Regions from separate parts of the Amycolatopsis balhimycina FH 1894 genome, predicted to be linked through region 2. Evidence: riboswitches for the same ligand, from Rfam matches in the RefSeq annotation. Region 2 holds a riboswitch; each other region holds the start of a gene.
What was found. A riboswitch is a leader RNA that binds a small molecule or an ion and turns the genes downstream of it on or off. The one in region 2 is predicted to bind S-adenosylmethionine.
Positions count from the first base shown of each region.

Region 1: another riboswitch for S-adenosylmethionine. It lies ahead of thrC (threonine synthase); the one in region 2 lies ahead of A3CE_RS0117435 (methionine ABC transporter ATP-binding protein).
Region 3: another riboswitch for S-adenosylmethionine. It lies ahead of A3CE_RS0142060 (aminotransferase class V-fold PLP-dependent enzyme); the one in region 2 lies ahead of A3CE_RS0117435 (methionine ABC transporter ATP-binding protein).

Region 1 is NZ_KB913037.1:8,649,105-8,659,293, forward strand. It holds gene nadD (nicotinate-nucleotide adenylyltransferase) at 1-395, shown strand, start outside; gene rsfS (ribosome silencing factor) at 455-850, shown strand; gene A3CE_RS0139740 (histidine phosphatase family protein) at 847-1,461, shown strand; gene octT (diglucosylglycerate octanoyltransferase) at 1,465-2,193, shown strand; gene A3CE_RS0139750 (DegV family protein) at 2,198-3,055, shown strand; gene A3CE_RS0139755 (ComEA family DNA-binding protein) at 3,405-4,115, shown strand; gene A3CE_RS0139760 (ComEC/Rec2 family competence protein) at 4,112-6,487, shown strand; gene thrC (threonine synthase) at 6,509-7,774, opposite strand; SAM riboswitch class I at 7,787-7,920, opposite strand; gene holA (DNA polymerase III subunit delta) at 8,067-9,047, shown strand; gene rpsT (30S ribosomal protein S20) at 9,278-9,538, opposite strand; gene A3CE_RS0139780 (DMT family transporter) at 9,814-10,189, shown strand, end outside.
Region 2 is NZ_KB913037.1:3,996,449-4,006,637, reverse strand. It holds gene A3CE_RS0117445 (resuscitation-promoting factor) at 1-986, shown strand, start outside; gene rsmA (16S rRNA (adenine(1518)-N(6)/adenine(1519)-N(6))-dimethyltransferase RsmA) at 1,217-2,053, shown strand; SAM riboswitch class I at 2,180-2,270, shown strand; gene A3CE_RS0117435 (methionine ABC transporter ATP-binding protein) at 2,480-3,493, shown strand; gene A3CE_RS0117430 (4-(cytidine 5'-diphospho)-2-C-methyl-D-erythritol kinase) at 3,603-4,565, shown strand; gene A3CE_RS0117425 (ABC-F family ATP-binding cassette domain-containing protein) at 4,622-6,385, shown strand; gene A3CE_RS0117420 (P-loop NTPase family protein) at 6,382-6,963, shown strand; gene A3CE_RS0117415 (fatty acyl-AMP ligase) at 6,988-8,676, shown strand; gene A3CE_RS0117410 (DivIVA domain-containing protein) at 8,754-9,110, opposite strand; gene A3CE_RS59305 (DivIVA domain-containing protein) at 9,334-9,657, opposite strand; gene pth (aminoacyl-tRNA hydrolase) at 9,678-10,189, opposite strand, start outside.
Region 3 is NZ_KB913037.1:9,099,503-9,109,691, reverse strand. It holds gene lspA (signal peptidase II) at 1-613, opposite strand, end outside; gene A3CE_RS58130 (hypothetical protein) at 637-1,245, opposite strand; gene A3CE_RS0142060 (aminotransferase class V-fold PLP-dependent enzyme) at 1,262-2,614, opposite strand; SAM riboswitch class IV at 2,653-2,767, opposite strand; gene A3CE_RS0142055 (potassium/proton antiporter) at 2,846-4,324, opposite strand; gene A3CE_RS0142050 (ArsR/SmtB family transcription factor) at 4,420-5,166, opposite strand; gene A3CE_RS0142045 (penicillin-binding transpeptidase domain-containing protein) at 5,249-6,871, opposite strand; gene ileS (isoleucine--tRNA ligase) at 6,953-10,111, opposite strand.

The DNA of each region.
Region 1 (10,189 bases), 4.7 Mb from region 2:
CGTCGAACCCGGTGTTCTCGGTCAGCCGCGTCGACATCGACCGCGGCGGCCAGACCTACACCGTCGACACCCTGCGCGACCTGCACGCCGAGCACCCCGAGGACGAGCTCTTCTTCATCACCGGCGCCGACGCGCTGGAGCAGATCCTGACCTGGCACAAGGCCGACGAGCTGTTCGACCTCGCGCACTTCATCGGCGTCACGCGCCCCGGCTACCGGCTCAATTCGCACCACCTGCCCAGCGGCAGGGTGAGCCTGGTCGAGGTCACGGCGATGTCGATTTCGTCCACCGGCTGCCGCGACCGGGTCGAGCGCGGGGAGCCGGTCTGGTACCTCGTGCCCGACGGCGTCGTCCGCTACATCGTCAAGAACGACCTGTACCGGAAGAGCGACTGAAGCGCCTCCGGTCCCGGCGGGTACCCTTCTCGGGCGAACCCGATCTGTGAAGGAGCACTGTGGCAGCCACGTCCGAGGCACGAGAGCTGGCCGTAGCGGCCGCCCACGCGGCGGCGGACAAGAAGGCCAGCGACGTCGTCGTGCTGGACGTGTCCGAGCAGCTTGTCATCACCGACGCCTTCGTCATCGCCTCCGCCTCCAACGAGCGCCTGGTCGGCGCCATCGTCGACAACGTCGAGGAGAAGCTGCGGGAGAGCGGCCACAAGCCGGTCCGCCGCGAAGGCGCCCGCGAAGGGCGCTGGGTGCTGCTCGACTACGTCGACGTAGTCGTGCACGTCCAGCACGTCGAGGAGCGCACGTTCTACGGCCTCGAGCGGCTGTGGAAGGACTGCCCGCGCATCGAGGTGGCCGGACTCGAGGAGCCACCCGCCGACGAGGACCCGGACGTTCCGTGAGCCCGCGGCGGCTGGTGCTCTGGCGGCACGGCGAGACGGACTACAACGCCGCCGGGCGGATGCAGGGTCACCTCGACTCGGCCCTGACCCCGCGGGGTTGGAACCAGGCCCGGTTCGCGGTGCCCGCGCTGGCCCGTTTCTCCCCGGACCTGGTCATCGCCTCCGACCTGCGCCGCGCCACCGACACCGCCACCGTGCTCACCGACGCCATCGGCGTCCCGCTGCGGATCGACAAGCGGCTGCGCGAGACGCACCTGGGCGACTGGCAGGGGCGCACCGGCGAGGAGGTCGACCAGGCCTACCCCGGTGAACGCGACCGCTGGCGCACCGACGCGACCTGGGCGCCGCCGGGCGGGGAAAGCCGCGTCGACGTCGCCGACCGGGCCGGCGAGGTGGTCACCGACCTGCTGCAGGCCAACTCCGAAGCGGGTGAGACGGTGTTGCTCGCCGCGCACGGCGGGCTGATCGTCGCTCTCACCGCACGGCTGCTGACCTTGCCGGTGGAGATCTGGCCGTCGCTGGGCGGGATCGCGAACTGCCACTGGGTCGAGCTGGGCCGCCGCGACGGCAAGTGGCGGCTGCAGGCCTACAACGCGGGGATGCACGGCTAGCCGATGGGGCCTCGCCTGCTGGTGTTCGGCGATTCGCTGAGCTTTCACGGTCCCGAGGGACCCTGCGCCGCGGACGAGCCGCGGCTGTGGCCCAACATCGCGGCCGCCGCGCTCGGCGGCACCGCCGACCTGGTCGCCGGGATCGGCTGGACCGCGCGCGACGCCTGGTGGTCGCTGACCGGCGATCCGCGCGTCTGGGCCGACCTCCACCACGTCGACGCGGTCGTGTTCGCGGTCGGCAGCATGGACACGCTGCCTTCGCCGTTGCCGACCTACCTGCGCACCGGGCTGCGCTACCTGCGGCCCGACCCGGTGCGTCGGGTGGTGCGCAAGGCCTACCTGGCCGCGCAGCCGCGGCTGTCGGTCGCCTTCCGCGGCCGTCCCGCGGTGCTGCCGGCCAAGCTCACCGTGCAGTACCTCGACACGGCCGTGGGCGCGTTGCGCGTCCTCCGGCCCGAGCTGCCGATCTTCGGCATGCTGCCGTCCGTGCACCGCGCGGCGGCCTACGGCGGCGTGCACACCGCGCGCCCGGCCGCGGCGGCCGCGATGGCGGCGTGGGGCGCGCGGGCGGGAGTTCCTTTGCTGGACCTCGAAGCCGTCGTCGGCGAGCACGTGCTGAGCGGCGCGGGCAACCCGGACGGCATGCACTGGGGCTGGCCGGGGCACGCCGCGGTGGGCGAGGCGATGTCCGTGTTGATGGCGCCGGTGCGGGCGCCCGGCCACGTAGGCTGACGGCGTGTCGGTCGCCGTAGTCACGGATTCCACCGCCCACCTGCCGGAGGGGTTCGCCGAACGGCACGCGGTCCGGGTGGTGCCGCTGCACGTCCTGGTCGACGGCGTGGTGTCCCTCGACGGCGTCGAGACCGGTCCGGCGGCGGTCGCCGAGGCGATGAAGCAGCGCAAGATCGTCACGACGTCGCGGCCGACGCCCACCGAGTTCGTCAAGGAGTTCCAGGCGGCGTTCGCCGACGGCGCGGACGCGATCGTGTCGGTGCACCTCTCGCGCGAACTGTCGGGCACGTGGGAAGCGGCGGTGCTCGCGGCGCAGGAAGTGGGACCGGACCGGGTCCGCGTGGTCGACTCGCGGACCACCGCGATGGGCCTCGGCTTCGCCGCTTTGCACGCCGCCGGCGCCGCGGCCGCCGGGAAGGACCCGGCCGAGGTCGAGGCCGCGGCGATGGCGGCGGCCGGCTGCTCGTCGACGTTGTTCGTCGTGGAAACCCTGGACCACCTGCGCCGCGGCGGCCGGATCGGCCCGGCGGCGGCGCTGCTCGGCACGGCGCTGGCCGTGAAACCGGTGCTGCACATGTGCGACGGCCGGATCGTCCCGCTGGAAAAGGTCCGCACCATGAACCGGGCGATGGCGCGGCTGGTCGAACTGGCCGCGGAGGCCGCACAGGACGACGACGTCGAGCTCGCCGTCCACCACCTCGCCTCGCCCGAGCGGGCGGTCGAACTCGCGAACCGGCTCGAAGAAGCCGTGCCGCGTTCGGCCGGTTGCGTCGTCTCCGAGCTGGGCGCGGTGATCGGGGCGCACACCGGTCCCGGGGTGCTCGGCGTGGTCGTCCAGCGCGCGGTCCCGTCCCGGAGCTAGCCGGCGCCGGGTCGCGCGTCGCTCGGACCGCTGGGAGGCAGGGCGCTCGCCCAGGCGCGAGGCTCGACAGCCCGGCCCCGAGGTCTTGAATGACTCATTCAGGACCTCGGAAGTCCTGAATGAGTCATTCAAGATGTTCGCCTCGCCGCCACGCTGTCAACGAACCTCGGACGCGCGACACCAGCCGGCGCCGGGTGGCGCGCCGAACCCTCCAGCATGCCACCCGGGTACGACGGAAACGGCCGGTCCCGGGCCGTCCCGGGGGAATCCGTCCACAACACCCCGGTTGTCCACAGGACGCGGCGGCACCCCTGTCGGACGCCTCCCCGCGCGCCCTAACGTCGATCGTGTGTTCGAGCAGCCCGCCCGGGATCCGGGCCCTCCCGTCAACGACCGGCTCGCCTGGCTGGCCGACCAGCTCTCGCCCGACGCGAGCACGGTCGGGCCCGGCGGCCGGTTGGTCCGGCGCTGGTTGCCGGGCGGACCGGCCGGTGCCGGCCGCCGCCGGTGGGCGTTTGCCGGCGTCCTCGCGGCCGTCGTGGTGATCGTCCTTGGTGCGGTCGCGCTCGCCGGCGGCCGTCCGGCGGCCGAGCCGGTGCCCGCGTTGCCCAGCGCGAAACCGGCGGGGGAGGCGCGGGCGGCACCCCAGACCGGCCTCGTCGTCAGCGTGGTCGGCCGCGTCCGGTCACCGGGCCTGATCACCGTGCCCCAGGGCGCCCGGGTCGCGGACGTGCTGCGTGCGGCGGGCGGCGCCGATCCCGGCGCGGATCTCGCCGCGCTGAACCTCGCCCGCAAGGTGACCGACGGGGAGCAGCTCGCGGTCGGGATCCCCGCTCCCGCCGCGGTTTCCGGTGCGCCGGCGGGCGGCAAGGTCGACCTCAACGCGGCGTCCGCGGACCAGCTGGACACGCTGCCCGGCGTCGGCGAGGTGATGGCCAAGCGGATCGTCCAGTGGCGCACCGAGCACGGCGGCTTCACGAAGGTCGAGCAGCTGCGGGACGTCGACGGCATCGGCGAAAACAAGTTCGAGAAATTGAGAGAGCAGGTGACCGTCGGATGAGCACCCTTCCCACGACCGACACCCGGCAGGACATGCGGCTGGTCCCGGCGGCGCTGGTGTGCTGGCTCGCCGCGCTGGCCGGCCTGCTCCTCGGCTGGTGGACGGCGGTCGCCGCCGGGCTGGCTTCGGCGGTGGTCGCCGGGCTGGTGCTCTGGCGGGCGCGCGGGCGTCCCCGGGTCCTCGGCGCGGCGGCGGCCCTGCTGGTGCTGGGCCTCGTCGCCGCGGGGCCGGTCGCCTGGCGGATCCGCGACGCGCAGCGTGACGAACTTCGCGCCGCCGCGCCCCAAGGGCTGCCCGCGGCGCTGCGGGTGGTCGTCGCCGGACGCCCGAAGCCCGTGCGCAGCGCCGGGTACGCCGACCGGCAGGCCGGTGCGCGGTCGGTGGTGCTGGCGGCCGACGTGCGCACGGCGTCGGTCGACGGCCGGCCCGTCTCGTCGACCGGACGTGTGCTGCTGCTGGCGCCGGTCGCGCAGTGGGCGGCGCTTCTCCCCGGGCAAGAGGTCGGGGTGACCGGCGTGCTGATGCCGCCGCGCGGCTCGGACCTGACGGTCGCGGTGCTGTCCGTGCGCGGCCCGCCGGGGGAGCCCGGCCCGGCGCCGTGGTGGCAGCGGGCGGCGGCCACGCTGCGCGCCGGTCTCCACGACCTGTGCCGGTCGTCCCTCCCGGAGGAACCGGCGGGCCTGCTCCCCGGGCTGGTCCTGGGCGACACGAGCGCGTTGTCGCCGCGTGTCGAAGAGGAGTTCGTCACCGCGGGCCTGGCCCACCTCACCGCGGTCAGCGGCGGCAACCTCGCCGCTGCCTGTGGCGCCGTACTGCTCCTGTTGCGCTTGCTGCGGCTCGGGCCGCGACTGTCCGCGGTGGCGGCCGGGGCGTGCCTGGCCGGGTTCCTCGTCCTGGTCGGCCCGGAGCCGAGCGTGCTGCGGGCGGGAGTCATGGCGGCGGTGGCGTTGCTGGCCCTGGCGCTGGGCCGGCGGGGCTCGGCGCTGCCCGCGCTGGCGTTCGCGGTGGCCGTGCTGGTGGTGGCGGATCCGGCGATGGCCACGGACTTCGGGTTCGCGTTGTCGGTGTTCGCCACCGCCGGGCTGGTCCTGCTCGCGCCCCGCTGGGCCGGGGCGCTCGTCCGGCGCGGCGTCCCGCCGGGGTTCGCGGACGGGCTGGCGATCCCGCTGGCGGCCTTCGTGGTGACAGCGCCGGTGCTCGCGGGCATGGCGGGCTCGGTGAGCCTGGTCTCCGTGCTGACCAACGTCCTGGCGGCGCCGGTCGTGACTCCGGCGACGGTGCTCGGCGTGCTGGCGACGGTCACCGGCCCGTGGTGGCCGGGCGCCGGGAAGGTCCTGGTGCGCCTGGCCGACCCGGAGGCCCGGTGGCTGATCACGGTGGCCCGGCACGGTGCGCGGGCCCCGGGCGCGGTCGTCGCCTGGCCCGGTGGCTGGGCGGGCGGGCTCCTCGCCGCCGCGGTCATCGCGGTACTGGTGCTCGCCGCCCGGTACCGGCGCCTGCGGTTGCTCATGGCCCTGCTGGTCGTCGGCGCGCTGCTGGTGTTCGTCCCGGTGCGAGTGCTCGCGCCGGCGTGGCCACCGCGGAACTGGGCGATGGTCGAGTGCGACGTCGGCCAAGGTGACGCGGTCGTGCTGGCGACCGCCGAGCCGGGACGGGCCGTCGTCGTCGATGCCGGACCGGAGCCGGGGCCGGTCGACGAGTGCCTGCACCGGCTGGCCGTCGACCGGATCCCGCTGCTGGTGCTGAGCCACCTGCACGCCGATCACATCGGCGGGCTCGCGTCGGTCTTCGACGGCCGGGCGGTCGGCGGGATCGCCGTCGGGCCGGGACGCGCGCCGGAGTGGGCGTGGCGGCAGGTCGCCGCGGAGGCCGCCCGGCAGGCGGTGCCGCTGGTCGAGCTGAACCCGGGGGAACGGCTGGAGTGGCCGGGGCTCGCGCTGGACGTGCTCGGCCCGCGGTACGTGCCGGCTCGCTCCGCCGGACTGCAGGACGGGACCACGATCAACAACAGTTCGGTGGTGCTGCGCGCGGAAACCCCGGCCGGGCGGGCACTCCTGACCGGTGACGTCGAACTGGCGGCGCAGGCGGACCTGCTGGCCGACGTCGGAGATCTGAAGGCGGAGGTGTTGAAGGTGCCGCACCACGGCAGCCGCTACTCACTGCCTTCGTTCCTCGCGGCGGTGGCGCCGCGGGTGGCGTTGGTCAGCGTGGGCGCGGGCAACAGCTACGGGCACCCGAGCAAGTCCACAATGGACAGCCTCACCGCGCTCGGCGCGCGCGTGACGCGCACGGACGTGGACGGGGACACCGCTGTCGTCGCCGGCCCCGCGATCGTGCGCCGGGGCGAGCCACGCGGCCCGCCCCGGCGTTGAGCGGGGGCGAGCCGCGGGACGTCAGTAACCTAGTGCCTTGTTCACGGCCGCGGCCGACGGCGGCAGGACCGCCTTGGGGCCCACGTGGTTCTCGATCGCGTCGAGGGTCTTGAGGCCGTCGCCGGTGATGAGCAGCACGGTCTCGGCGTCCGGGTCCAGCTTGCCGGTCTCGACGAGCTTCTTCGCCGTGGCGACGGTGACACCGCCGGCCGTCTCGGTGAAGATGCCTTCCGTGCGGGCCAGCAGCCGGATGCCTTCGACGACCTCTTCGTCGCTGACGTCCTCGATCGCGCCGCCGGTGCGGTTGACGATGTCGAGGACGTACGGGCCGTCGGCCGGGTTGCCGATCGCCAGCGAGCGGGCGATGGTGTCCGGCTTCACCGGCTGGACCACGTCCTGGCCGGCGCGGAACGCCGCCGACACCGGCGAGCAGCCGGTGGCCTGCGCGCCGAACACCTTGTAGGGGCTGGCGTCCACGAGACCGAGCTGACCCAGCTCGCGGAAACCCTTGTCCACCTTGGTCAGCTGCGAACCGGAGGCGATCGGCACGACGATCTGCGGCGGGATGCGCCAGCCGAGCTGCTCGGCGACCTCGAAGGCCAGCGTCTTGGAGCCTTCCGAGTAGTACGGCCGGACGTTCACGTTGACGAACGCCCACGTCGGGTGCTCGCCGGCGAGTTCGGTGGCCAGGCGGTTGACGTCGTCGTAGTTGCCGTCGATGGCGAGGAGGTCGCCGTCGTACACCGCGGTGGTGAGGATCTTGGCGCGCTCGAGGGTCTTCGGGATCAGCACGACCGACCGCCAGCCGGCGCGTGCCGCGGCGGCGGCCGTCGCGTTGGCCAGGTTGCCGGTCGAGGGACAGGCGAGCACCTCGAACCCGAACTCGCGGGCCGCGGCGAGCGCGACGGCGACGACGCGGTCCTTGAAGGAGTGCGTCGGGTTTCCGGTGTCGTCCTTGACCCACACGCGCTTGAGGCCGAGTTCCTTGGCGAGGCGGTCGGCACGGACCAGCCGGGTCGCGCCGGGCTCGGTGTTCGGGATCTCTTCGACGTTGGACGGAACCGGGAGGAGTTTCTTGTAGCGCCAGATGTTCTTGGGGCCGGCCTCGATGTCTTCGCGGCGGACGCGGCCGAAGTCGTAGGCGACCTCGAGCGGCGAGAAGTCCTCGGCGGAGACGAATTCGGGGGCGAGGGGCTGCCGGTGGCCCTCTTCCTTCGACACCAGTTCGACGGCGGGACCGAGATCCGGGGTCTTCGTGGCGGAGGTCGTGCCGAGGGTTGCGGTCATCGCGAGGTTCCTTCCTCATCTGCCCCGCCGAAGCGGGCCGGAATTGGCACCGTGGTCGTCAGCTACCCCGCGATCGCGGGATGACAGGCTGTACGCCGGTTGCCGGGGCTTCGTCGGGCCGTTCCCTCTGCCCCTCTGGATGAGCGGTATTCAGTTGTCGGTGCGCGCCCACCGGAAAACCCGGGGCGGCTGCCTCGGCTACACCGTACGACATGGCGCTCGCGCTGTGCCACGGTGCCCGCTCGACATCACCGGAGCGGGCGCATGGGGGAGCGAGTGAGAGGATTCACGGGTGACCGCGCAAGCCACCGCCCCGGCCCCGCTGCAGCTGGTCCTGGGTGAGGAAGAACTGCTGATCGAGCGGGCCGTCCGTGAGACGCTCGCCGCCGCCCGGGCAAGGGACGCGACGGCGGAGCTGACCCGCGTCCGGGTGTCCGATCTCACAGCCCCTGAGCTCGCCGAACTGGTCAGCCCGTCGCTGTTCAGCGAAGGCCGGGTGATCGTCCTCGAGTCGGCGCAGGACATCTCGCAGGAGCTGGCGGACGCCGTCGCGGCCTACCTGAAGGACCCGGCGGACGGGGTCGTGCTCGTGGTCGTGCACACCGGCGGCGGCCGCAGCAAGGCGGGCAAGACGCTCCCGGCGGTGCTGAAGAAGGCCGGCGCCGAGGTCACGGAGTGCCCGAAGCTGACCAAGCCGGCCGAGCGCGAGCAGTTCGTGCGCCACGAGGTGCGCCGGGTGCACGGCAAGATCGACCCGGCCGGGGTGGCCGCGCTGATCGACGCCGTGGGCTCCGACCTGCGGGAACTGTCGTCGGCGGCGACGCAGCTGGTCGCGGACACCGGCGGGTCCGTCGACGCGGAGGCGGTCCGCCGCTACCACCGCGGCCGCGCCGACGTCACCGGCTTCGCGGTGGCGGAGAAGGCGGTGAGCGGTGACCGCGCGGCGGCGCTGGAGTCGCTGCGGTGGGCGATGCAGCTCGGCGTCCCGCACGTCCTGGTCGCCGACGCGCTGGCCGACGCGGTCCGCACCATCGCGCGAGTCTCCGGCGCGGGCCGGGGCAACCCCAACCAGATGGCGGGCGAGCTGGGCATGCCGCCCTGGAAGATCCGCAAGGCGCAGGGGCAGTCCCGCGGCTGGAACCCCGACGGCCTGGCCACGGCGATGCGCGTGGTCGCGCGGCTGAACGCCGAGGTCAAGGGCGTGGCGGCGGACCCGGGCTACGCGCTGGAGCGCGCGGTCCTCGAGGTGGCCGCGGCAAAAGGCGACCGCTGACCGACGCGGGCAAGCCGGACCGGCTGATCACTCGTAGAGGCAGGCGGTAGCGAAGGAGCATCGACTCCGCGCAACGGCTGACCCGAGAGCCTGCCGGCCACCGATGTCTCGTCCCTGCGGGCGCGGCATCTCCGCCCAGCGCCCCCAAGGCATGAAGCATCTCCGCCCAGCGCCCCCAAGGCATGAAGAAAGCCCCGGCCGGAGCCGGGGCTTTCCAGAAATCACGCAGCTCAGAGCGCGTTGACGCGCTTCGCCAGCGCCGACTTCTTGTTGGCGGCCTGGTTGGCGTGGATGACGCCCTTCGAGACGGCCTTGTCCAGCTTCTGGGCGGCGTCGCGCTGCAGCTCGACGGCCTTGGCCTTGTCGCCGGCCTCGGCGGCTTCGCGGACCTTGCGGATCGCGGTCTTCACCGAGGACCGGATCGCCTGGTTGCGCTGACGCGCCTTCTCATTCGTCGTGATGCGCTTGATCTGCGACTTGATGTTGGCCATAGGGCAACTCCTGTTTCACTCGGTGAGATTCGCCGCCGCGCTGATGTGGCCCTGCTCGAGGAGCGGGTTTCCTCCATGACGGAATGCCGCACGGCAACGAGCGACCACTCTAACAGCCCAGCTCACGGCGGCCCGCGCCGGGATCCGATCACCAGGGGTACCGTCGGTCGCACGACACACCAGGACCGGCGAGCCGGACGGCCGGTCGTGCAGCTGACGGGGGAAAGCCCGGCGGGCCGGGCTTCCGTACGCGCGGAAACCCCGTAAGGGGTCCCATGAACGCCACTGCCCTGTCCCTCGTCCTCGTCGCCGCCGTCGTGCACGCGGTGTGGAACCTGGCCGCGAAACGGATCTCCTCCGGCGGCACCCAGTTCGTCTGGCTCTACTACACGGTTTCCGCCGTCGTGCTGCTGCCCGTGACGGTCGTGCTGCTGGCCGTCGGGCCGCAGCGTCCACAGTGGAGCTGGCTGCTCGCCGCCGCGGGCACGTCGGTGCTGCACGTCGCTTACGGCATCGTGCTCCAGCGGGGGTACCGGGCCGGCGATCTCTCGGTCGTCTACCCGGTCGCGCGGGGCACCGGTCCGCTGCTGTCGGTGCTGGCCGCCGTGTTCGTGCTCGGCGAGCGGCCCGGGTGGCTGGGCCTGCTCGGCG
Region 2 (10,189 bases):
CCGTGCACTCCTTCGGCGACACCGTCGGCGAGGTGCTCGAGGACGCGGGCCTTTCCGTCGGCGCGCACGACTCGCTCTCCCCGTCCCCGCAGGCGGAGGTCGGCGACGGCGGCGTCATCAAGCTGGAGCGCGGCCGCCAGCTGAAGATGATCGTCGACGGCGCGGAGCACACCTCCTGGGTCCGTGCGACCCACCTCGGCGACGCGCTGTCCCAGCTCGGCATGGCCGGCATGGACAAGCCCGGCACGTGGATGTCGATGCCGAAGGACGGCGAGCTGCCCCTGCAGGGCGCCACCGTCGAGATCAAGACCCTGAAGAACGTCACCCTGTACGACGGCGCCAACGCGCCGAAGCAGGTGAAGACGACCGCGGTCACGACGAAGGAGTTCCTGGGCGAGTACAAGCTCACCCTGGGCCCGGAGGACCAGGCCGAGGGTGGTCTGGACGTCAAGCTGACCGACGGCGCCGAGGTGCACATCAGCCGCACCGGCGTCTCGACGGTCGTCCAGAAGGAGTCCATCGCCCCGCCCGAGCAGAAGGTCGACGACCCGGACCTCGCCAAGGGCAAGACCTCGGTCGAGGACCCCGGCACGCCCGGCGAGAAGATGGTGACCTACAAGGTCACGCAGAAGAACGGCAAGGAGGTCGCTCGCGAGAGCGTCTCCGAGCAGGTCATCACCCAGCCGAAGCCGAAGATCATCCACGTCGGCACCAAGCAGGCCCCGACGCCGGACATCGGTGACGGCTCCGCGTGGGACCGCATCGCCCAGTGCGAGTCGGGCGGCAACTGGTCGATCAACACCGGCAACGGCTACTACGGCGGCCTCCAGTTCGACAAGCAGACGTGGAACGCCTACGGCGGCGACCAGTACGCCGCGCTGCCGAACCAGGCTTCGCGTGAGCAGCAGATCGCGATCGCGGAGAAGGTCAAGGCCGGCCGCGGCGGCAGCTACAGCGCCTGGCCGGTCTGCGGCAAGAAGGCCTGACAGTCCCTCTGAAACGGCCCCCGTCCTCCGGACGGGGGCCGTTTCGCGTGCCCGGTGTCGTCCCCCCCAATCACGCGTGTCGTCCCCCCAATCACGCGTGTCGACCCTCCAATCACGCGAGTTACGCGCTCAATCACGCGAGATCGGGCCTCAAGCACGCGAGCCGACCCTCCGGGTACGCAAGCCGACCGTCCGGGCACGTCAGCCGACCCTCTGGGTAGGCTCGTCCGGTGGTTGAACTGTTGGGACCTGCCGAGATCCGCGGGCTGGCGGCCGAGCTGGACGTCCGGCCGACCAAGAAGCTCGGGCAGAACTTCGTGCACGATCCCAACACCGTCCGCCGGATCGTCGAGCTCGCCGGCGTCGCCCCGGACGACGTCGTCCTCGAGGTCGGGCCCGGGCTCGGGTCGCTGACCCTCGGGCTGCTCGCCACCGGCGCGCGGGTCGTCGCCGTCGAGATCGATCCCAAGCTCGCCGAGCGGCTGCCCAAGACCGTCGCCGAACGGGGCCCCGAAGCCGCGGAGCGGCTGACCGTCGTCGGGGCCGATGCCCTGCGCGTCACCCGCGAGGAACTGGGCGAGCCGACCGCGCTCGTCGCCAACCTGCCCTACAACGTCGCCGTGCCCGTCGTGCTGCACCTGCTGGCCGAGGTGCCCTCGCTGAAGACCGGTTTGGTCATGGTCCAAACCGAAGTCGCCGAGCGGATGGCCGCCGGCCCCGGCAGCCGGATCTACGGCGTGCCGAGCGTCAAGCTCGCCTGGTACGGCACCGCACGCAAGGTCGCCGCCGTGCCACGCTCGGTGTTCTGGCCCGTACCGAACGTCGATTCCGCGCTCGTCGCGTTGGAACGCGGCGACACGACGGCGTCCGACGACCGGGAGCTGCTCTTCGGCCTGGTGGACGCTGCTTTCTCACAACGCAGGAAGACGCTCCGGGCCGCGCTCGCGGGCTGGGCGGGCTCGGCCGAGCGTGCCGGCGAACTGCTGACGGCCGCCGGGATCGACCCCAGGACCCGCGGTGAGCAGCTGAACGTGCACGACTTCGTGCGGATCGCCGCCGCGCGTTAGGCACTCCACAGTGGAAGCGTGAAAATACGTCCTCTCCGCCCGTGATCCCGCGATCCGGACGCCGCCAGTCGTGTGATCTGGGCCAACAGGCTTGCTTTCGCTCCGTGGGATCGGTTTTACTCAGTACGTCCATCCCGAGCGACTGAGAGACCTGGCTCGCCGAAGTCGCAGCAACCACCCTCCGCAGGGCAGGTGCTACCGCCAGGACCGATGGAGGCCGTTTTCGATGAAGAGGGTAGCTCGCCCCCTGCTCCTCACCCGGCGTCGCGTTGTCGACGAAGGCCGCCGCTCCGTGACCGCATGTCGGCGCTCCAACTGAGCTAGCCCCAGCCGGTCCACCTCTTCTTCACGCACCGTCCGCAGTGGACGGAACTCGCTTGCGGCCGGGTGCCGCGTCCTGCGCGCACCCCGTTTTCTGGAGCCTTCGTGATCACCGTCGAAAACCTGTCCAAATCCTTTGCCACCAACGGAAATTCGGTCGTCGCGCTGCACGACGTGAGTGTCGACGTCCAGGCCGGCTCGCTGTTCGGCGTGGTCGGTCCCGCCGGGTCGGGCAAGTCCGTCCTCGCCCGGTGCATCGCGCTGCAGGAGCGGCCCGACCGCGGCGTCGTCCGGCTCGACGGCCTCAACACCGGCACGCTCGACGGCCGCCGGCTCCGCGAAATCCGCCGTCAGCTGGGTGTCGTTTCGACGAAGCCGGAGCTGATCGCCGAGCGCACGATCGCCGGCAACATCGCTGCCCCGCTCGAGCAGCTCGGCGTCGACGGCCCGCAGCGCCGCAGCCGGGTCGGCTCGCTGCTCGACCTCGTCGGCCTGACGCCGCGCGCCGCGCAGCGTCCCGGTGAGCTGTCCGCCGGTCAGCTCCGCCGTGTCGCGGTCGCGAGGGCGCTGGCGGCGGCCCCCGCCGTGCTGCTCGCCGACGACCCGACCGCCGGTGTCGACCCGGAGGAGGCCGGCGCCGTCCTGACCGTCCTCGACCGGGCGCGGTCCGAGCTGGGGGTCACCGTCGTGGTCACGACGCCGGACGCGGGCGTGGTCCGCCGGCTTTGCGACGACGTCGCCGTGCTGGAAGACGGTACGGTCGTCGAGCGAGGCACCGTGCTCGACCTGATCTCCGACCCGGCCAGCCGCACCGCGCGGGCGCTGTTGCCGGCCATCGAGACGTCCCGTTCGCAGGTGGCGCGCTACGACCGCTCGGCCGATGTCGTGCTGATCGGCTTCGCGTCGGTGGGTGCGCTGCTGCCCGAGGCCGCGGGCCGCTTCGACGTCGAGTTCGCCACGATCGGCGGCGGCCTGACCCGGATCGGCGACACGCCGGTCGGCCGGTTCCGCCTCGGCGTCCGCGGCGAGCGGGCCGACGCGGCGCTGGCGTGGGTCGCCGAGCGCGGCGGCCACGTGACGCACACCGCCCGCGGCCCGCAGGGCATCGCGGCCGCCTGACCTGGGCAAGCTTCGTGAAGGCCACCTTGAGGAACTTGTAGTTCCGGAAGGTGGCCTTCACGAACTTCCTGGTGGAAGTGCGACCGGCACGAGCACGTAGGCTGGTCGGGTGCTCGCTGTTGTTCCGCCTCCAGTCACCGTCCGGGTCCCGGCCAAGGTCAACCTGCACCTTTCGGTCGACGACCTGCGTGAAGACGGTTACCACGAGCTGGTGACCGTGTTCCAGGCCCTGTCACTGACCGACGAGGTGACCGTCGCGGCCACCGACGAACCCGGTATCGAGGTCTACGGCGAGGGGGAGGGCTCGGTTCCGACCGGCCCCGAAAACCTGGCCTGGCAGGCCGTCGAAGCGCTGGCCGCGCACGTCGGCCGCACCGGCGAGCCGAAGGTCCGGGTGGTGCTGCGCAAGGGCATCCCGGTCGCCGGCGGAATGGCGGGCGGCAGTGCCGACGCGGCGGCGACGCTGGTCGGGCTCGCGAGCCTGTGGAGTCTCGACGTCACCCGCGACGAGCTGGCCGAGATCGCCGCCGGGCTCGGCAGCGACGTCCCGTTCGCGCTCTACGGCGGCACCGCGCTGGGGACCGGGCGCGGCGAAAAGCTCGTCCCGGTGCTCGGGCGGCACACGTTCCACTGGGTGCTGGCCTTCGACTCCGAAGGGCTGTCGACGCCGAAGGTGTTCGGCGAACTGGACCGCCTGCGTGCGGCGGGCAACCCGCCCCGGATCGGCTCGCACACCCCGGTCGTCGAGGCGCTGGCCTCGGGCGACCCGCGCCAGCTGGCCCTGCTGCTGGGCAACGACCTCCAGGCGGCGGCGGTTTCGCTGCGGCCCGAGCTGCGCCGCACGCTCCGGGCGGGCGTCAACGCGGGCGCGCTGGCCGGCACGGTGTCCGGTTCCGGCCCGACGTGTGCGTTCCTGTGCGAAGACGCGCAGTCCGCGGTGGAGGTCGCCGCGGAGCTGTCGGGGGCGGGGGTGTGCCGCACGGTCCGGGTGGCGCACGGCCCGGTCCCCGGCGCCCGCGTCGTCGGCGGGGACGACGCGCCGCGCCCGGCGCCGCCGCGGGTGCACGCCTGACCTTCCACTGTGGATGGTCGGATAACTCTGTTTCTCGGAAAGGATCGGCTGAGCGGATGGCCAACCTGGTCAATCTCGAGGCGGTGAGCAAGTCGTACGGGGTGCGCCCGCTGCTGGACGGCGTGTCGCTCGGCGTCGCGGCCGGGCAGCGCATCGGCGTCGTCGGCCTCAATGGTGGCGGCAAGACCACCCTGCTGGAAGTCCTTTCCGGACTCGCCGAGCCGGATTCCGGGCGGGTGAGCCACGTCGGTGGCCTGCGGATGGCCGTGGTCACCCAGCGGACCGAGCTGCCGGACGGCAGCAGCGTCGGCGAGGTCGTGCTCGAACGCTATGGCGCCGAGCACGAATGGGCGGCCGACGCGCGCGTGCGGTCCATTGTGGACGGCTTGGGCATCACCGCGATCGGGCTCGACACACCCACCGCGAACCTCTCCGGCGGTGAGCGGCGCCGGGTCTCCCTGGCCGCCGCGCTGACCGGGGAGCTCGACCTCGTCGTGCTCGACGAGCCGACCAACCACCTGGACGTCGAAGGTGTCCAGTGGCTCGCCGACCACCTGCTGAACCGGCGGATCGCGGTCGTGGTCGTCACGCACGACCGGTGGTTCCTCGACACCGTCGCGACTTTGACGTGGGAGGTCGCGAACGGCCGCGTCGAGCAGTACGAAGGCGGTTACGCCGACTGGATCTTCGCGCGCGCCGAGCGGGGGCGGCTGGCCGCGACGGCCGAGGAGAAGCGGCAGAACCTGGCCCGCAAGGAGCTGGCGTGGCTGCGCCGCGGCCCGCAGGCGCGTTCGTCGAAGCCGCGCTACCGCATCGAAGCGGCCGAAGCGCTGATCGCCGACGTCCCGCCGCCCCGCGACTCCGTCGAACTGCAGGCGTTCGCGAAGCGGCGCCTCGGCAAGACCGTGCTGGAGCTGGAAGACACGACGTACACGGTGGGCGAGCGGACGCTCCTCGACCACGTCACCTGGCGGGTCGGGCCGGGCGACCGGATCGGCCTCGTCGGCATCAACGGCTCGGGCAAGACGTCGCTGCTGAAGCTGCTCGGCGGCGACGTCGAGGGCTCGACGGGCCGTCGGATCGAGGGTAAGACGGTCGCGCTGGCGCACCTGCGCCAGGAGCTCGACGACCTGCCCGGCGACCTGCGCGTGCTGCAGGCGATCGAGCAGGTGGCCGGGCGCGTCGTGTTCGGCAAGCAGGAAATGACCGCGTCGCAGCTGGGGGAGAAGCTCGGCTTCCCGCAGGCGCGCCAGTGGACGCCGGTCGGGGACCTCTCCGGCGGCGAGCGGCGGCGGCTGCAGCTGTGCCGGCTGCTGATGGCCGAGCCGAACGTCCTGCTGCTCGACGAGCCGACGAACGACCTGGACATCGACACCCTGCAGCAGCTGGAGGACCTCCTCGACGGCTGGCCGGGCACGATGGTCGTCGTCTCCCACGACCGCTACCTGGTCGAACGCGTCTGCGACACGATCGTCGCGCTCTTCGGTGACGGCCGGATCACCCACCTCCCCGGCGGCATCGAGGAGTACCTGAACCGACGCGCGGCAGTCCAGGACGTTTCGGGCCCGGCGCCGTCGGCGGCCAAGACCGAAGCGAAGAAGTCCGCGGCCGACCTGCGCGCGGCGCAGAAGGACCTCGGCCGGCTGGAGCGCAAGCTGGACCAGTTGCACGCCAAGGAGGAGAAGCTCCACGCGTCGCTCCTGGAGGCCGCGACCGACCCGGCGAAGCTGATGGCGCTCAACGCCGAGCTGAAGGGCGTCCGGGGCGAGATCGAGGACGTCGAGGGCCGCTGGCTGGAGACGTCCGAGCTGCTCGAATGAGGGTGATCGGGCCCGACGAGCCCCTCGGTGTGCTCCGGCGGATCGCGGTGGCGGGCTCCGCCGGATCGGGCAAGTCGACCCTCGCCCGCACACTGTGCGAGCGCCTGGGTGTGCCGTTCGTCGAGATGGAAACCTTCTTCCACGGGCCCGGCTGGACCGTGCGGGAAACCTGGCAGGCCGACCTGCTCGAGTACCTGGGCCGCGACGTCTGGGCCATCGAATGGCAGGGCGAAGAAGTCCGGGAGCGGATGACCGCCCGCCTCGACGTGCTGGTGTGGCTCGACCACCCGCGTGCCCTGGCGATGGTCCGGGTCGTCATCCGTACGCTCCAACGCCGTTTCGGCCGTGGTTCGGAGATCGCCGGGGGGAACGTCGAAGGCCCGTTGCGCACCTTCTTCACCGACCGGAACCACATCATCCGGCTCGCGTGGCGGTACCACCCGATCATGCGCGCGCGGGTCCGCCGGGTGATCGACGAGAACAGCCACCCCGACCTCGTGGTCGTGCGGCTGCGGGGGCAACGCCAGGTGAACCGGTGGCTTCGGGGGCCGGTTTCCGCTTTGGTCGGCGGGCGTTGACGGTGTCCCAGTAATGTTCCGGCTATGAGCAGGTTCGTGGACACGCTCGTCGCCACCGCGACGAAGCGGGGGCAGCAGCGCGGCATGGTCACCGGCGAGCCGAAGGAGCCGGTCCGCCGGACCTGGGCCGAGGTGCACACCGAAGCGCGGCGGATCGCCGGCGGGCTGGTCGCCGGCGGGTTCGAACGCGGGGGTGCCGTCGCCGTGCTGGCCGCGGCGCCGGTGCTGATCGCGCCGACCGTGCAGGCCGTGTGGCTGGCCGGCGGCAGCGTCACCATGCTGCACCAGCCGACCCCGCGCACCGATCTCGCCGAGTGGGCCGAGGACACCGTGCGGGTGCTCGGGATGATCGGGTCCGACCTGGTGCTGCTCGGCGAACCCTTCGACCAGCTCGCGCCGGTGCTGGCGGAAAAGGGCATCGGGTTCCAGCTCATCACCGACCTCGCCGCCGCCGAGCCGCTGGCCGACGTCGTTGCCACGGACGAGGGCGACACCGCGCTGCTGCAGCTGACCAGTGGTTCGACCGCCGACCCCAAGGCCGTGCGGATCACCTACGGGAACCTGTACTCCAACGTCAAGGCCATGGTCGAGCGCGCCGAGTTCGACTTCGACGTCGACGTGATGGTCTCCTGGCTGCCGACGTTCCACGACATGGGGATGGTCGGCTTCCTGACCGTGCCGATGACCTTCGGCGTCGAGCTGGTCAAGATCACGCCGGTCGAGTTCCTCTCGGGCCCGTTGATCTGGCCCGAGCTGATCACCAAGTACGGCGGCACCACCACGGCGGCGCCGAACTTCGCGTACGCGATCGTCGGACGCCGGATGGCCCGCGTCGACGACGACTCCGCGTACGACCTGTCGAAGCTGCGCATCGCGCTGAACGGCGCCGAGCCCGTCGACGAAACCGCCGTCCAGACCTTTGTGGACGCCGGCGCCCGGTTCAAGATGCCGGCGGAGTGCGTCTTCCCGGCCTACGGCATGGCCGAAGCGACGCTCGCGGTGTCGTTCGCGCCGCTGTTCACCGGGCTCACGCTCGACGTCGTCGAGGCCGACGCGCTCGAGGCGGACAACCGCGCGGTGCCGGTGCCCGAGGGCGACCCGCGGCGCGGCACCGACAGCGTCCGGTCGTTCGCGGTGCTCGGCCGTCCGCTGGACGGGCTCGAGGCGGAGATCGTCGACGATTCGGGCGCACGGGTCGGCGAGCGCGAAGTCGGCGAGATCCGGCTGCGCGGCGAGGCTGTGACGCCCGGCTACCTGACCATGGACGGCCCGGTCGCGACGCAGGACGATGCCGGGTGGCTGAACACCGGCGACCTCGGGTACCTGGTGGACGGCCAGATCGTGATCTGCGGCCGCCGCAAGGACGTCATCATCATGGGCGGCCGCAACCTGTACCCGACGGACATCGAGCGCGCGGCGACCTCGGTCGAGGGGGTCCGCGCGGGCAACGCGGTGGCGGTCCGGCTGGACGCGGGCAGCCGTCGGGAGCGGTTCGCGGTGGTCGTCGAGTCGAAGCTGGCGGGTGACGCGGAGGCCGAGAAGAACCTGATGAAGCAGGTGTCGGCCCGGGTCCGCGACGCCGTCGACATGCGGCCGTACGCGGTGGTCGTGCTGCCGGCCGGGAGCCTCCCGAAGACACCGTCCGGCAAGGTCAAGCGCGCGGCGACGGCACAGCAGTTCGCGGACAAGATCAAGCGGAACGCGGACGCCTGACCGGCCCCGTCGCGGTGTCTTGAATGACTCATTCAGGACCTCCGAGGTCCTGAATGAGTCATTCAAGACGTTCGGGGTCAGCGTTGCTGGAGGCGCTCCGCCCGGAGGGTCGGCGGGGCCGCGCGCTCGGCCGTGGCTTCCGAAGAACTGCGGGCGCCCGGGAGGTCCGGGGCCTGGCCCGTGCGGGCGGCGAGCTGGTCCTCCACCGCGTCGAGGAACTCGTCGACTTGGCGCTCGTCGTAGCCGCGCTTGCCGATCAGCGGCTTCGAGAACATCACGTGGTGCACTTCGGCGGCGGTCAGGTCGTCCTCCTCGGCGAACGTCTTGGCGATCCGCCGGACGAACTCGTCGACCTCGTGCTTCGCGTAGCCACGGCGGCCGATCGGGGCGTTACCGAAGGTGACCTCGGCGAGGTCTTCGGCGGTGAACGACATGGAACTCTCCGATTCCGGGGTAGGGCGGGTGCGAACTCCCGTACACCGTCCTAACCCGTGGACAGGCTGCCCCGAAAGGGGCAATCCCCAACCTCACCCCCACGGGCGGCCTTGCGCCCGCCTTCGGGTGAGCAGGCGCTACCCAGCGCTGTGTGGCCGGATTCACATGGTGACATCCGGGAGTCAGGGCCTCCGCCACCCGGAACCCCTGAAAGACGCGCGGTCAGCCGCGCCCGAACCACTTCCGGGTGCTCGGCGGCCGCTGCGGCTCGTCGGCCACCGCCGGCGGCGGCGGGGTGCGCAGCTCCACCAGGGCCGCCTCGGCCTCGTCGAGGAACAGGTCGACCTGGGCCTGGTCGTAGCTGCGCATGCCGACCGGCATGATCGTGAACTCGACGTAGTGGATGTCGTCGGGGGTCAGGATGTTCCGCCCGGCCAGCGCCTCCGCGACGAGGTCGAGGAAGGCGTCCACTTCGTCTTCGTTGTAGCCGCGCCGGCCGATCCTGGGCTTGCCGAACGCGACCGACCGGGCTTCTTCGGGAGTCATGGCTTCACCTCGCATCCAGGTCAACCCGCGTGGAAGGAGTTCTGCGCGGCCGCGAGGCCGGTGCCCACCAGTGCCTCGGTCGCGTCCGCGCAGCGGTCCACCTCGAACGGGAGCTCCTTGCGCTCGACCGTCGAGAAGTCCTTCAGCACGAAGTCCGCGGGGTCCTGACGGCCGGGTGGGCGGCCGATGCCGAAGCGCACCCGGTAGTAGTCGCGGGTGCCCAGCGACTTCGTGATCGAACGGAGTCCGTTGTGGCCGTTGTCGCCGCCGCCGAACTTGAGCTTCAGCGCGCCGAAGTCGACGTCGAGCTCGTCGTGCACCACGACCACGCCGGACGGCGGCACCTTGTAGAACTTCGCCGCGCCGGCCACCGGCCCACCGGAGAGGTTCATGAACGAGCGCGGCTTCACCAGCACCACGCGGCGGCCGGCCAGCCTGCCCTCGAGGACTTCGCCGCCGGTCTTGTGCGTCTTGAACTTGCCGCCGACGCGGGTGGCGAGCTCGTCCAGCACCATGAACCCGACATTGTGCC
Region 3 (10,189 bases), 5.1 Mb from region 2:
CGTCGTAGTCCTTGCCCAGCAGCGACAGCAGCACGATCAGAGCGCCGCCGACGCAGATCGCCGAGTCGGCGATGTTGAAGATCGCGAAGCCCTTGCCGTTGGGGGCGAACGCCGAGATGAAGTCGACGACGTGGCCCTGCAGCCCGCCGGGCGCGCGGAAGATGCGGTCGGTCAGGTTGCCGGTGGCGCCGGCGAGCACGAGGCCGAGGCCGATCGCCCAGCCGATCGACCGCAGCCGCCGCGACAGCCAGATGATGGCGATGACGACGGCCAGCGCGACCAGCGCGAGCACCCACGTCATGCCGGTGGCCATCGAGAACGCGGCACCCGGGTTGCGGATGACCTGCAGGTAGATCAGCCCGCCGAGGACCTTGACCGGCTCCTTGCCCTCCAGGTTGGCGACGACCAGGTTCTTCGTCACCAGGTCGATCGCCCAGAACACGGCGGCGACCGCGAACACCCAGCCGACCCGCCGCTTCGGCAGCAACGGCTTCGCCGGGACCTCCGGGTTCTCGGGCGCGTCGGCCTCGAGATCGGGCACGGCCTCGGGATCGGGCCCGGCCTCGGCGGGCGCGGCGGTGTCGGGTTCGGAGTGGCTGGGCTCGGTGCTCACCGGTCCATTGTCCACGGCGCTGGTCACGGCGTGTCGGCGGCGGTGTCGTGGCGGCGTCGCAGCAGGGCGGTGAAGGCCGCGGCGAGCAGCACGATCGCCGAGGCCAGCACCCCCACGAGGTCCGCCGAGAGCACCACGGCGACCAGGGCGAACGCGGCCGCCGTGAGCAGGACGAACCGGCTGCGCTCGTACGCGGCGAGCACGAGCAGGCCGAGCGTGGCCAGCAGTGGGCCGCGCAGGCCGTCGTCGAGCCGGAACTGCCAGGACCCGGCCAGGTCGAGCAGCGGGACGGCGAGCAGCGCGGCGACCGCGCCGAGGACGAACCGCCCGGTGCGGACCGGCCGGTGGGCGAACGCGTACCAGACGGCCGTGCCGGCGACCACCACGCCGAGCGTGACCAGCCACGCGGGCCCTTCGGGGAGGCCACGCGGCGACGAGTGGAAATAGTCCAGGGGCATCCGGTACGCCTCGCTGTACACCGTCGCGCCGTCCGGGACGGCCGGTCCGAGCAGGAGGTTCGCGGCCTCGCTCTCGGCTCGGCTACGGCGTGCCGCCAGCTGCACCGCGGCCAACCCGATCTGGGCGAACCCCAGCAGTGCCAGCGGAAACCAGAAACGCGGCCCTCTCCCCATCGGGCCAGGCTAGCGCTCAGCAGAACGGCGGCAGCTCCCGCGGGTCGCCCACCGGCGCCCAGCGGCCGTCCACCTTCGCGTACTCCCAGCGGGCTCCGCGCGCCACGATCTGCCGCAGCGCCAGGACCACGCGGTCGACGTGCTCCTCGGTGCTGCCGAGGCCGAGGCTGACGCGCACTGCCTGCCGCCCGTCGCCGCCGGTGACGCCGATCAGGCGCTGGGCCGCGATGTGGGCGCAGAAGGCGCCGTCGCGGACGCCGATGCCGTATTCGGCCGACAGCACCGCGGCGAGCCAGCCCGGGTCGAAGCCGTCGACGACGAAGCTGACCGTGCCGACCCGGTCGACCGGCGCGTCGAACAGCCGCAGTTCGGCGCAGCCCGGGATGCCCTCGAGGCCCTTGCGCAGCCGGGTGAGCAGGGCCTGCTCGTGCGCCACGACGGCGTCCCAGTCGCGGCTCAGGGTTTCGCACGCGACACCGAGCGCGTACACGCCGACGGTGTTGGGCGAGCCGGCTTCGTGCCGCTCCGGCCCGGTGTTCCAGACGACGGCGTCCTCGGTGACGAGCTTCGTCGCGCCGCCGCCGGCGAGGTACGGGCGGGCCGCGCGCAGCCAGTCGGCGCGGCCGATCAGCGCGCCCGCGCCGAAGGGCGCATACAGCTTGTGACCGGACAGCGCGACGTAGTCGACGTCCAGTTCCCTGATCGAGATCCGGCGGTGCGGGGCGAGCTGGGCGGCGTCGAGCGCGACGCGGGCGCCATGCCTGCGCGCCACCGCGGCGATCTCCGCCACCGGCAGCAGCTCACCGGTCACATTGGACGCTCCGGTGACGACGACCAGCCGCGGTCCTTCCGGGGCGTCCGCGAGCGCTTCGTCCACAGCGGACACCGCGGCGAGGCGGGTGCGCGGGGTCGGCAGCCGCCGGACGTTCGGCCCCTGCCACGGCAGGAGAGCGGCGTGGTGCTCGGTGTCGAACACGATCACCGTGGTGTGCCGGGGCAAGCTGCGGGCGAGCAGGTTGAAGGAGTCGGTGGTGTTGCGGGTGAACACGACGGTGTCGGTCCGCCGCGCGTCGACGAACCGGCGCAGGACGTCGCGGGTGCGCTCGTAGAGCCTGGTCGACACCTGCGACGCGAAGCCCGCGCCGCGGTGGACGCTGGCGTACCACGGCAGGAACTCGTCGACGGCGCTGCGGACGGCGTCGAGACAAGGGGCGCTCGCCGCGTGGTCGAGGTTGGCGTACCCGATGTCCCCACCGGTCACCAGCGGCACCCGCAGCGACGCACCGGCGACGGCGGGGATGTCCTGGGGGACAGTATTTTCGGGAGCGGCAGTATTTTCGAGCTGCGTGCGATCGATGGCGAGAGTCATCGGTGCCTCCTCGGCAGTCCGGGGGACCCCCGGCGAGGGGCCCGCGCTTGCCTGTCGCACGACGCGACCGGCCCGGTCTTCACCCGGGGCACCCCACCGCGGTAGGAGGGTTGCCGGCCAGCAAGCCGGGGCTTCGCGCTGGCACTCATGACCTGAGGCAAAAGGTAACCGAGAACGCGCCCCGCGGCCAACCCCCGCCTCACATTCTGAGACGGCGGTCACAGAGCGTGCTCAGCGGCCGGACTCGCCCTTCCAGCGGGCCAGGCGCCCGGCCCGGTCGACGGCGCGGAGCCGGCGTTCGGCGGCGTCGCGGACGTCACTCGTCGTGACGACCAGCAGCTGGTCGTTCTCCTGCAGCCGGCTGGTCTTCTGCGGCGTGAAACCCGTGCCGTCCCGCACGACCAGGCTGACCGTCGCCCCGATCGGCAGCCGCAGCTCGGACAGGTACACGCCGTGCATCTTCGAGCCGGGCTGGATCCGGACCTGCAGCAGCTCGGCCCCCAGCTCGTCCAGCGGCGCGGAGTCGACCTCGATCTCGTGCGCCTCGGACTTCTTGGCCAGCCCGAGCTTGCGCGCGAGCGGCCCGAGCGTCGCCCCCTGCAGCAGCGTCAGCACGATGACCAGCACGAACACCGCGTCGACCAGCCGCTGCGCGCCCGGCAGGCCCTCCGACAACGGGATCATGGCGAGCACGATCGGCACCGCGCCGCGCAGCCCGGCCCACGACAGGAACGCCTGCTCCCGCCACGGCAGCCGGAACGGCAGCATCGCCAGCACGACGGAGATCGGCCGCGCCAGCAGCAGCACGACGGCGGCCGCGACCAGGCCCGGCACGATCGCGTCGAGCAGCCGGCCCGGCGAGGCGAACAGGCCGAGCAGGACGAACAGCCCGATCTGCGCCAGCCAGCCCAGCCCCTCGGCGAACGACAGCGTGTCCGACCGGTGCGGCAGCCGCGAGTTGCCGAGCACCAGCGCGGCGACATAGGTGGCGAGCAGCCCGGACGCGTGCAGCAGCTGCCCGGACGAGTAGGCCACGACGCACACCGCGACCGTCGCGAGCGGGTAGAGGCCGGTGGCCGGCAGCGCGGCCCGGCGCAGCGCGAACCCGCCGAGCCAGCCGAACGCGAGCCCGATCACCAGGCCCGTCGTCAGCTCGTAGACCGCCAGCAGCGGCAACGTCCAGTCCACAGTGGAGCCCTCGGCCAGCACCACGACGGCGATGTAGGCCGGCGCGTCGTTGATGCCCGACTCGAGCTCGAGCGCCCCGGTGAGCCGTTTGCCGATCCCCGCCGTGCGCAGCACCGAAAACACCGCGGCCGCGTCGGTGGAGGCGAGCACCGCGCCCCACAGCAGGGCCAGCCGCCAGTCGAGGCCGAGCAGCCAGTGCAGGGCCGCGCCGGTGACCGCGATGCTCACCACGACAGCCACTGTGGACAGTGCGATCCCGCTGCCCAGCGCGGGTTTCACCGCCGACCAGCGCGTGGTCAGCCCGCCTTCGGCGAGGATCATGACGAGGGCGGCGAGGCCGAGCGACTGGGTCAGGCCCGGGTTGTCGAACCGGACTCCGAAGCCGGCTTCGCCCAGCACGACGCCGATCGCGAGGTAGAGCAGCAGCGAAGGCAGGCCGAGCCGGATCGACACGCGCACGGCGAGCACGGAGGCCAGCAGCACGACGCCGCCGACGCCGAGCAACACGGGGAGCTGGTCCATGCCGCCTCCTCCCGAGTGCCGTGGGCACTCAGAATAGTGAAGCGGCCGGGTTAACTCGTTCGTGTACCGCTGCCCCGCGGCGGCCCCCCGGTGTGTTAAGGCCTACCCAGCGCGTCGAGATCGACACCGAGTGCCGCGAAGGGCTGTGCCGCGCCCGGCAGGACCTTGACCGCGCGGTGCCCGTCCCGGGCGACCCAGCCGGCACCGACAGCGCGGTCCAACAGCGCCGCCGGCAGCGCCCCGGCGAGGTGGTCCCGGCGCTCCGTCCAATCCAGACAGTCACGCAGCAGCGGCCGCCGCCCGGCGGCGACCGGCACGCCCAGGCCCGCCAGCACCTCGCGGCCGCGGCCGGTCAGCGCCAGCCCCGCCGCCGCGTCGACCAGGCCGGTGGCCAGCATGCCGTCGCGGAGGGCGACCCCGAGCACACCGGCGAGGTGGTCGTAACACGTCCGGGCGAACCCGAGCCGCCGCACGCGCAACGACGACTTCAGCCCGGTCGCCGGCCGGTGCCCGGCAGTTTTTCGGGGGCTCCGGGTGGCGGAGCCCCCCGCCCGGGGCGGAGCCCCGGACGTCACTGCGTGCTGGGCGAGGTGCTCGATCAGCTCGGCGACGCGCGGATCGGCGATCCGGACGTAGCTGGCCCGGCCCTGCTTGGCCCGGGCGACGAACCCCGCGTCGGCCAGCCGGGTGACGTGCTCGCTGGCCGTCGAAAGCGCGATCCCGGCCGCCTTCGCCAGCTCACCGACCGTCCAGGCCCGCCCGTCCAGCAGGACGAGGCACATGGTGGCGCGGCTCGGGTCGGCCAGCACCGCGGCCACCTCGGCCAGCGCGATCGTCTCCATGCCCCCACGCTACGGCCCGCGAACTTCGGCCACGGCCGAACCGATGCGGCACTTTCCGGTGAAAGTGCCGCTCAGGCCGGGGTCAGAGGGCCTTGAGGAACTTGGTTGCCAGGCTGACCGCGGGGCCGGAGTCGTTCGACTTCTCCAGGACCACGGCGAACGCGATGTGGTCGCGGTAGCCGACGAACCAGCCCGTGGCGGCCGAACCGTCGCCGAACTGGGCGGTGCCGGTCTTGCCGAAGACGTTCCCCGCGCCCGCGGCACCGCGGGCGGTCCCGCTCGTGACCACCGCGCGCATCATCTTCCGCACCTCGCCGAGCACCGAGGACGGCGGCGGCGAGTAGCCCTTGACGACCGTGGTCTCGATGTCGTGCCACAGCTTCGGCGTGATCGCCTTGCCGGACGCGACGGTGGCGGCCATGACGGCGCCACCGAGCGCGCTGATCTGGATCCGGCCCTGGCCGAACCCGTCCTCGACCTGCTCGTCCTTGCTCGCCGCGGGCTCGACCTGCCCCAGCTCGGTGGACAGCCCGGGGATCTCGTAGTCGGCGTTCAGGCCCAGTTCGTCGGCCGCCTTCTTCAGCCCGTCCGCGGGCAGGCCGAGCGCGAGCTGCCCGAACGTGGTGTTGCAGGACCTCGCGAACGCCGTCTGCAGCGTCGTCGCGCCCAGCTCGAACCCCTCGTTCTTGACCGTCCGCGTGCCGATCGTCGCGACGCCGGGACAGTCGACCGGAGAGCCCGCGTTCAAGCCGCTCTGCTGGACGGCGGCGACCGAAGTGGCGATCTTGAACGCCGAACCGGGCTCGTACAGGCCGTTGAGCGCCTTCAGCGCGTCCCCGGCGGCGGCGTTCTGCGCCACGGCGAGGATGTCGCCCGACGCCGTGTCGAGGGCGACGAGCATCGCCGACCCCTGGTAGCCGTCCACCACGGCCTGGGCGGCGTTCTGCGCGGCCAGGCTCAGGCTCGACACGAGCGGCTTCGCCCCGTCCGACGCCTTGCCGAACAGCGTCTCGACGCTCTTGTCGGCGGCGTCGACCCGCTCGACGGTCAAGCCCCCGCCTTTCGCGGCCGTGACCTGCCCGGTGAGGGCCGAACGCAGCAGCGGCGCCGGGTTGCCGTCCACCGGCCGCACGCCGCCCGGCTCACTCACGAGCAGCGGCTTGCCGTCACGGTCGGTGACCGCGGTGGGGTCCTGCACGGCCGTGCCGATCATCAGCCGCTGCCCCGCCTCCAGTTTCGGGTGCAGCAGCGACGGCGCCCAGTGCACCAGCCACTTGCCGCCCGCCTGGGCGAGCTGGAACGGCACGTCGTACGTCCACGTCTTGCCCGGCTTCAACGCCCAGGACAGGTTGAACGTCCCGCCGGTCTGCTTCGCCCCGGCCGGGGTCGGCTGCAGGACGGTCAGCTTGGCCTTCACCGACGACGGGTTCAGCGCGTTCCGCGTGCTGCGCAGGGCCGTTGCGGCCGCCGCGGCGTCGTCGGTCAGCCTGCTCGCCGCGTCGGGGTTGTTCTCGGACAGGTCCTGCAGGTACTCGGTGATCGCCGAGTTCGGGTCGAGCGCGCCGGGACTCTCCACCGCCGTCGCCCCGGTGGCCGCTTCGGGCTTCGAACTCCCGCTGTTCAGCAGGAAGAACGCCGCCGCCACGACCACGACGACCAGCAGCGCGCCGCCGATCAGGATGCCCCGTCTTTTGGCCGGTCTCATTCCGCGTAACCCCTCCCCCAAGGTGCCGCCCCGAGCGGGGGTGGCCAGTCGGGTTGTCACCTTACTGGCCACCCCCGGCGGTCAGGCCTTCGCGACCCTGATGGTCACCTTCGTGCCGTCGCCGACCGTGCCGGCGAAGCCCTCGGCGACCGGGCCGTAGGTCACCGACGTCGCCAGCGTCTCCGAAGCCAGGAACTCTTCGTGCCGCTTCGCCGCTTCGACGACGTCGGAAGGCGCGTCGACCGTGAGCGCGATGCGGTCGGCGACGTCCAGCCCGGCGTCACGGCGAGCCTGCTGCACGACCCGGACCAGGTCGCGGACCAGGCCCTCGGCCGCCAGCTCCGGCGTCACGTCGGTGTCGATCAGGACCAGCCCGGACCCGCCGGGCAGTTCCGCCGCCGCGCCGCCGCCCTTGGCGACCAGGCGCCGCTCGAACTCGCCCTCCCGCAGCGCGATCCCGGCCGCGACGACGGCCCCGCCCTGGAGCGACCAGTCCCCGGCCTTGACGGCCCTGATCACCGTCTGGACGTCCTTGCCCAGGCGCGGACCGGCGGCACGGGCGTTGACCGCCACCTCGAACCCGCCGTGCGCGGCGACGTCGGTGGTCAGCTCGACCGCCTTGACGTTCACCTCGTCGCGCAGGATGTCGGCGAAGGCGCCCAGCGTCTCGGCGTCGCCGGCCGCCACGACCAGCGACGACAGCGGCAGCCGCACGCGCAGCTTGTTCGCCTTCCGCAGCGACAGCGCCGACGACGCGACCTGCCGCACCCGGTCCATCGCGGTGACCAGCGCCGCGTCCGCGGGCAGGTCGTTCGCGTTCGGCCAGTCGGTCAGGTGCACCGAACGGCCGCCGGTGAGCCCGCGCCAGACGACCTCGGTGGTCAGCGGCAGCAGCGGCGCCGCGACCCGCGACGTCACCTCGAGCACGGTGTGCAGCGTGTCGATCGCGTCCTGGTCGCCGGCCCAGAAGCGGTCCCGCGAGCGGCGCACGTACCAGTTCGTCAGGACCTCGAGGAAGTCACGGACGGTCTGGCACGCGCCCGCGACGTCGTAGCTGTCCATCGCGTACTCGACGTCGGTGACCAGCTCGTGCGTCTTCGCCAGGACGTACCGGTCCAGCACGTTCGGCGAGTCCGTGCGCCACTTGCCGTCGACGCCTTCCGCGTTCGCGTACAGCGCGAGGAAGTAGTACGAGTTCCACAGCGGCAGCACGGCCTGGCGGACGGCGTCGCGGATGCCCTTGTCGGTGACGACGAGGTTGCCGCCGCGCAGGATCGGGCTCGCCATCAGGTACCAGCGCATGGCGTCGGAGCCGTCGCGCTCGAAGACCTCGTTGACGTCCGGGTAGTTGCGCAGCGACTTCGACATCTTCGCGCCGTCCGAGCCCAGCACGATGCCGTGCGCGACGCAGGCGCGGAACGCCGGCCGGTCGAACAGCGCCGTGGCGAGCACGTGCAGCAGGTAGAACCAGCCGCGGGTCTGCCCGATGTACTCGACGATGAAGTCGCTCGGGTAGTGGTGCTCGAACCAGTCGGCGTTCTCGAACGGGTAGTGCACCTGGGCGTACGGCATCGAACCCGAGTCGAACCAGACGTCTAGGACGTCCGGGACGCGGCGCATGGTCGACTGCCCGGTCGGGTCGTCCGGGTTCGGCCGGGTCAGCTCGTCGATGTAGGGCCGGTGCAGGTTGTCCAGCCGCACGCCGAAGTCGGCCTCCAGCTCGTCGAGCGAGCCGTAGACGTCGGTGCGCGGGTACGCCGGGTCGTCGGACTGCCACACCGGGATCGGCGTGCCCCAGTAGCGGTTGCGCGAGACCGACCAGTCGCGCGCGTTCTCCAGCCACTTCCCGAACTGGCCGTCCTTGACGTTCTCCGGGTACCAGGTGATCTGCTGGTTCAGCTCGACCATCCGGTCCTTGAACTGCGTCACCGCGACGAACCACGACGAGACCGCGCGGTAGATCAGCGGGTTCCGGCAGCGCCAGCAGTGCGGGTAGGAGTGGTCGTAGGTCTCGTGCCGCAGCAGCACGGAACCCTGCCGCGCGGCCGAACCCGTGCCGTTCTTGAGATCCCGGACGATGTTCGGGTTGGCGTCGAAGACCTGCTGGCCCTCGTAGTCGGGCACGGTCGCGTCGAACTTGCCGTGCGCGTCGACCGGCGTGACCGGCGTGATCCCGGCCGCGTCGGTGACAGCCTTGTCGTCTTCACCGTAGGCGGGTGCGATGTGGACGATCCCGGTGCCGTCGTCGGTGGTGACGTAGTCGGCGGCGAGGACCTGGTGCGCGTTCTCGGTGCCGGTGAAGTACGGGAACGGTGGCGCGTAACGGGTTCCGAGCAGCTGCGCGCCGGTGTAGTGCGCGACGACCGTCGGCTCTTCGCCGAGTTCACGCGCGTACGCGGCGACGCGCGCTTCGGCGAGCAGGAACCGCTTGCCTTCGCTCTCCACGACGACGTACTGCACCTCGGGATGCACGGCCGTGGCGAGGTTCGACGGCAGCGTCCACGGCGTCGTCGTCCAGATCAGCAGGTAGGTGCCGTCGAGCTCGTTCCCGTTGTCCTGCAACCGGAAGCCGACCGTGACGGCCGGGTCCTGGCGGTTGCGGTAGACGTCGGCGTCCATGCCCAGCTCGTGGTTGGACAGCGGCGTCGCGTCGCGCCAGCAGTACGGCAGGACGCGGTAGCCCTCGTAGACGAGTCCCTTGTCCCACAAGCGTTTGAACGCCCAGAGCACCGACTCCATGTAGGTGACGTCGAGGGTCTTGTAGTCGTTGTCGAAGTCGACCCAGCGCGCCTGGCGGGTGACGTACTCGCGCCACTCGTCGGTGTAGCGGAGGACGGACTCCTGCGAAGCCGCGTTGAACTTCGCGATGCCCATCTCTTCGATCTCGGACGTCTCGGTGATGCCGAGCTGGCGCATGGCTTCGAGCTCGGCGGGCAGGCCGTGGGTGTCCCAGCCGAACCGGCGCTCGACCTTGTGGCCCTTCATCGTCTGGTAGCGGGGCACCAGGTCCTTGACGTACCCGGTGAGGAGGTGGCCGTAGTGCGGCAGGCCGTTGGCGAAGGGCGGGCCGTCGTAGAAGACGTACTCGTTGTCGCCGTGCTCACCGGCCGGGCGCGCGTCGATGGTCGCCTGGAACGTCCGGTCCGTCTCCCAGTAGGCGAGGACCTGCTTCTCCAGTGCGGGGAAGGACGGCTGCGACGGGACTCCTGTGCCGTCGCCGAGCTGGGCTTGGGGGTACATCCGGGTGCTCCTCGGTTCGTCGCTCGCGTACGGACGACCGGCTCTGCACCGGTCACCCACACGGGGACGAGACGCCTC